DNA from 2 places in the Paenibacillus sp. J31R30 genome. Region 2 is predicted to be linked to the other one. Evidence: riboswitches for the same ligand, from Rfam matches in the RefSeq annotation. Region 2 holds a riboswitch; the other holds the start of a gene.
What was found. Region 2 has a riboswitch for cyclic di-GMP ahead of AC58QO_RS17680 (methyl-accepting chemotaxis protein). Riboswitches for the same ligand answer to the same signal wherever they lie in the genome.

Region 1 (3,210 bases), on a different contig from region 2:
ACAAGAATATCTGCGCCTATAAAACCAACCGTCTCTCCCGAGCGGCTTGTGATCGGCACAAAAATTGAAGTTATTGGCGCATTGCTGAACACAGAATAGTACGCTTTGCTCACGAAGCTCGGATGCCTCTCCTGTAATTGCTTGAACCACCACCGATCCCTGCGGTTCGTGAGAACCCCTTCTGAACGTGCTGTTTGCATCCCTTCCATATCCTGAATATACAGCAGCTCATATTGCGGATTTCGCAGCACCGCCCGTTCCAACGCCGATTTCTGCGCCTCCGTGTTAAAAGCGGCCACTTCCGGCTCATCCGCAATTTCATTAATGACGTCGAACGAGCCTTTGATATAAGAAGCGACATTGGATGAGAGAGAGGCGGCGAAAGCCCGATTCTTCTCTTCAATGGTCGCAGCATATTGTTTCGTCACAAACAGATAATGAAACAAAGTTGTAAAGAGCATAGGGACAACCACTAAAGTTAAAGTGATAAGGATGAACTTGCTCTTGAGTGATTTCATTATTCGATTCCCCCTTGACAGATTTGAAAAAAATAATGCAATCGTTCAACCCCCTATTCGACAAACTTCGCCAAATGTCCTTTTGATTTAAGTCCAGCCGTACGGCGCCCGACCCTAGCTTCACAAACGCAAAAAAGAACCGCACAATAGTACGGTTCTAGAGTCTTTATCCATGGCGCGCCCGATACGATTCGAACGTACGACCTACAGTTTAGGAAACTGTTGCTCTATCCTGCTGAGCTACGGGCGCATAGTATCGTCATTCTAACACGAGATGTTTTCGGGGTGCAACCATTTTAACCCAAGGACAAACATTACGCGTCTCTAAGCCTTCCCGCGTAATTTTCGGAAAAATTGCGTCAGCATCGTCGAGCACTCCTCTTGCAGAACACCACTAACCACATCGACACGGTGATTAAACCGGTCCTCCTGCAGCAAGTTCATCAACGTCCCCGCACAGCCTGCCTTCGGATCCACCGTACCGTAAATGACCTGCGGAATGCGCGCTTGCACGATCGCACCTGCACACATAGGACAAGGCTCCAGCGTCACATAGAGCTGGCAGTCCAACAAGCGCCATGCCTGCAAATGCTCGCTTGCTTGTTTAATTGCAATCATCTCCGCATGCGCGAGAGGATCTAAAGTTGTTTCCCGCAAATTGTAGCCGCGGCCAATGATTTGACCTTGATGGACGACGATCGCGCCAATCGGAACTTCGCGGATGGCTTCGGCTTTCAGCGCCTCTCCAATCGCTTCTCTCATCCAAGGGATATGTTCATCCATATGTTCATCCACAGGGGGACACCTCGCAATAATAGTTTATCCACATGTGTATAAAAGTCCGAACAAATATTCGTTGTTAACAAGCTGTGGATAACAATGTGGATAACTTATAAACCTGTGGATATTCAATCCACTACACATTCATACAATAAAAACATCGCCTATGCAAGGATTTTAGTTGAAAGAAATATCTAGGCTACGTATAATGGTGATATCAGTGGGACTTTTTGGGTCTTTCAGACCATAAACGATGAGCTTACATACAATGACACGGCAGGGTTCGACAATAGCAAACTTGTTGAAAAGCAAGGACGCAAAGCTGAGGGTCTACGGTTCTAATGAGCTATGGCAGCCTGGTTACCGAAAATCGATGTTTTTTTGATTAAGGTGATAGGCTGCTCCTTTAGGTGGGGGCAGTCTATTTTGTGCGGAGAAGTTCTGTAGAATCCATTGATAGAGGGAGGGTGTTGGTACACATGGCGATGAAGCAGGATGCGTTGAAGCGGTATGGGAGTAAAGAAGGATACGATGCGGAAGTATTGATTGATTGTAAGGCTGTTCTGTCCAAGGATGATTTCGTGTCTACAGGTATTCTTACCTATGCCCAAGGAGACATCATGGAGATCGAGTTCCCCGAATATGATGTTTTTCAGCTTGGAGACAAGGCGAAAATGACGTTATACACCAAATCGGGTCTATTCGTCCTTCAAACGACAGTCGTAGCGAAAGAACCTGGTTCACTCATTGTGATCAATCCACCTGAGAATCGAAAGAAGTTTTCGGAGAAACGGGAGTTCCCGCGGGTGACTGTGAAAAACATAGGTCAGATTATGGGTTTCCAGAATATCAAACAAAAAGAACTGCATGTCCTTGAAAATCCCATTGAACTATCCATTAAAAATATCTCGATGAATGGAATTGGGTTTACCATCAACGATAATTCCATGATCGATGGTATTCTTCATAAGAAGTGCTTGCTTCAAGTCGAGTTGGATTTAGGTTTTGAACTGCCGTGCAAGTTGGAAATTATACGGAAAGAAAAGCTGGAAGACAGCTACTATTACGGCGCCAGCTTCGAAAGCTATCCTGAGGAACAAAGCAATGCGCTGCGCGGGTTCATCCTACGTAATCAGATTGAAACCTACTTCGAGCAGAAGCGGGATGACGAGTTCAAAAAAGCAATGGAAAAAAAGACTGCAGCCAATCAATAGCTTGCAGGCTTTTTTTTGCCCTCCAAGTACTATATAATAAGAAGGATGATTTTCGAAAATTAAGGAGTTGTAACGACAATGGCTTTGAAAGCAGGTATCGTCGGTCTACCGAACGTAGGAAAATCGACATTGTTTAATGCAATTACACAGGCGGGGGCAGAATCTGCGAATTATCCGTTCTGTACGATCGATCCGAATGTTGGGGTAGTAGAAGTACCAGACGAGAGATTGCAGAAGCTGGTGGAAATCGTTGTGCCTAAGAGCATCGTTCCGACAGCCTTCGAATTCGTTGACATTGCGGGTTTGGTTAAAGGTGCGAGCAAAGGCGAGGGCCTTGGTAATAAATTTCTAGCACACATCCGTGAAGTCGATGCGATTGTGCATGTTGTACGTTGTTTTGAGGATGATAATATTACACACGTTTCTGGGAAAGTCGATCCGATTGGCGACATCGAGACGATTAATCTTGAATTGATTTTGGCAGATATTGAGTCGGTTGATAAAAAGATCGAGCGTTCGCGCAAAAACCTCAAAGGCGGCGACAAGAAAGTGGTAGCTGAAGTTGAGTGTTTGGAACGTATCAAAGAAGCCTTATATAATGATATGCCAGCACGCAGCTTGGATTTAACAGACGACGAGCGTCTTCTAGTTCGCGATCTGCATTTACTGACGATGAAGCCAGTGCTCTACGCGGCAAA
Region 2 (3,210 bases):
TGGTATGCGTAATATTAGTGCGGGCGCGGTACTCGCTGTAGCTTATTTCCCGCCACCCGTTGCGATTCCTGTTGTGCTTGGCATGCTGTTCCAACAGTCACTAGCTTCCCTCTTCGGCTTTCTGCTGAATCGGAAATATGCGTTGAAAAGCGATACATCCAGCTTACAAGTTAATAGCGTTAAAAACATGTAAATGGGTTGTCGACGACCGTCTATGTCTGGGAGAATGACTGCTCTGTCGTCTTCATAATGTCATTTAATTTATCACTTAGCGCACCTAGTAAATCCGCAAGCTGTGACGTTTTGCAAATGAGTTGATCCTGCTGGTCTGTACGTTTACTTACGGATTTCACGTTCTTCGCTAGCTGTGTAGATAGATGCGAAATTTCCTCCATTGTCACGCTGAATTGCTGTGTGCTTGCGGATACCTGCTGGGATGCTCCTTGAACATCGCGCATTTGTATAGCAATGGAATGGACTGCTTTCAGTATGTGTTCAAAAGCGCGCCCCGCAGCAACGACAGCATCGTTACCATGCTCGAAGGTTACAATCACACGATCCATCGAATCGATGGATGCCTGATTATTGGATTGAACATCCTGAATGAGATCCGCGATCTGTTGGGCAGAGGAGCTCGTTTGTTCGGCTAGCTTACGGACCTCACTGGCCACGATGGTGAAGCCTTTCCCGTGCTCTCCCGCGCGAGCAGCCTCGATGGCTGCATTCAGGGCAAGCAGGTTGGTGCGTGAAGCAATGTCTGTAATCAAATTAACGATTTGATTAATTTCTTCAGAGCGTTCGCCCAGCACTTTGACCTTTTCCGCTGTCGTATGAATTGTGCTGTTCATCGATTGCATTTGGTGAACCGCTAATTGGATCAATTCATTGCCTTTCTCAGCTTCCAGTGCAGCTTGATCAGAGATGTCGGATATACTCGACGAATTTTCTGCGATGAGAGAGGTATCTTTTAACATCTCGGTAACGGCATGTCTGCTGATTTCCACCCCTTGTTCTTGATTGATCGCCGCTTGCTCTACCTTGTGCATGGTTTGAACGACTTCAGAGGTTAAGCGATTCAGTTCGGAGGACTGTGTAGAGAGTCCATGTGAATTCATGCGAACTTCCTGTGACGTATCGGAGAGACGTTCAATAATGTCTTTGACGGTTTGCTGCAGTTTATCGTTTTGTACTACTTCGAAGGCTCGTGTGGTTTTGCGATTCGAGACGATTTGGTAAAGAACTGCACTAATAAATAAAATCACGAACACCAAGTGGATGGCAACCATTGAAAACGCATACACTTTTGTCCCATACACCAGTTCAGGAAAGAACAAATATCCCAATAGGTGCTGCGCTGCAAATAACACGGTACTGATCAATAGCAGCTTAATGTTATCATAATACATAAGAATAGCCAGCACCATGAAGATCGAAAAGTGGTACTCAACCATGCCTTTCCCCCCGGCAATAATAGAGAAACTGCTGAAGGTAAGGGATAACGCGTGAAGGATGGGTATCCAGGCATGATCTTTATTAAATCCATACAAAATAACACTCAGACTGACAAGCGCAATGGGCATCCAAAACAGCCACTGTAGTAGGAATACTGATGCGGGAGAAGGTGCTGTCATTGCTTCATGATGCATAGCCCCTTCTGTAAAGCTCGATAAGCCATGAACAAGTAAAGCCAAGATCAATGTTCCGATAACAATGAATTGCATGACACGTTTTTTTGCTTTCATGACAAGCTTCCCCCTAGATATGTTGATGATTAGAAAAGAAAAAGGACCACCCGAATGAAGGATGATCCTATCGAACTCGGTAACCTGTCAACCGTAGCATACAAAATGAATGCGTTAGGCCATGGCTTTGCGTCTCATTGTTTCCAAATGATTTGCCTTTTCTATGAGGTTAGTATGCTAAATAAGAACCCGCTTATCCGTCCATCTATTACTTAAGACACCTGACTTAAGTCACATTTCCTATTGCTTATTATAGGTAGCAAGCCCATATGTGTACATAGCGATAATTGTAATATTTTGTCGATTTGGTAAAAAAATTGACCGCATGTGAAAAAGACTGCTCAGCGATTCGCTGGCAGCCCGTGTGAATCCTATTTACTTCTTAAGACGATTAAACAATATATAGGAGTAAATGACTGGAATTAAGGAACTGATTGCAATAGCTGCTAGGAAGACGGTGATCGCGACGGAGCTCATTAAGAACGCAGCGATAAAAGCAACAACGCCGCCAATCAACATAAGCGGACCGCCCAACCGATGCGTTTTTCTCCAAACTTCTTCATTGGCAAGTGTCCACGGCGTCCGAATGCCAAACGTATAGTTAGGCTTCACCTGCGTCAAAAAGTTCCCCATAACAGCAAACAGCACGCCTATTAAAATCATGGTGATTTTTTGAAAATCAAAGCTGTATCCCAAATTAAAGCAAATGACTGCCCAACCTACGACAGTTAGAAGAATGGTAACCCCAACCCGCGTCACCTCAAAAGCCATAGGGAATTTCTCGAAATTCGCTTTCTTCGGATCGATGAATCTCATCACCCGTATGAATAGCGGCAGCAAACCCAGCAATACCAGCATGAGTAGCGACATTTCTTTGCTCATCGTTCCGTTCACTTCATTGTTCATGTCAAAATGGCTCGCCATCGTATCCGGAAGACGATTATACAGTACTAAGCCCCCTATCGCCGGGGAAAGGCTAATCACAAGTAATAAAATCTCCTTCCATTTCTTCATGACTGTTCCTCCTCATCTTTTTTGTTAAGGATGTTAAACATCCATCCAATGACGTCTTCAACAACGGTCGTGTGCAGCGTATACATAATATGTTGTCCCTGACGTTCATCCAGTACAAGCCCCGCCTGTTTAAGCAGGTTCAAATGATGCGATATGCTCGGCTTACTAATCTTGAAATGATCAGCTATATCTCCAGCATTCATATTTTTTTCCCGCAACAGCTGTAGAATTTCACGACGAGTCGGGTCTGCTAGCGCTTTAAATGCCTCATTCATATGGCCGATCCTCCTCATTTAGACATTTATCTAAATATATAATTAAGATATTACCTCCATTTTTCCCACCTGTCAATTGGCATGTGCCTTCATCTGTTTTGGCTATTAGACTATGTAGGTTTATAATAAAGAAATCAACGTACTTCTCGCGTCAGACAGGATGGGTCCACATGAATGAT

Region 1: another riboswitch for cyclic di-GMP. It lies ahead of AC58QO_RS27040 (PilZ domain-containing protein); the one in region 2 lies ahead of AC58QO_RS17680 (methyl-accepting chemotaxis protein).

What each region holds. Positions count from the first base shown of each region.
Region 1 is NZ_JCAUAV010000011.1:175,451-178,660, reverse strand. It holds gene AC58QO_RS27055 (methyl-accepting chemotaxis protein) at 1-518, opposite strand, end outside; tRNA gene AC58QO_RS27050 (tRNA-Arg) at 692-768, opposite strand; gene tadA (tRNA adenosine(34) deaminase TadA) at 843-1,301, opposite strand; cyclic di-GMP riboswitch class I at 1,580-1,666, shown strand; gene AC58QO_RS27040 (PilZ domain-containing protein) at 1,778-2,512, shown strand; gene ychF (redox-regulated ATPase YchF) at 2,591-3,210, shown strand, end outside.
Region 2 is NZ_JCAUAV010000004.1:161,954-165,163, forward strand. It holds gene AC58QO_RS17675 (bile acid:sodium symporter family protein) at 1-193, shown strand, start outside; gene AC58QO_RS17680 (methyl-accepting chemotaxis protein) at 213-1,742, opposite strand; cyclic di-GMP riboswitch class I at 1,818-1,909, opposite strand; gene AC58QO_RS17685 (SdpI family protein) at 2,118-2,756, opposite strand; gene AC58QO_RS17690 (autorepressor SdpR family transcription factor) at 2,753-3,031, opposite strand; gene AC58QO_RS17695 (MFS transporter) at 3,202-3,210, shown strand, end outside.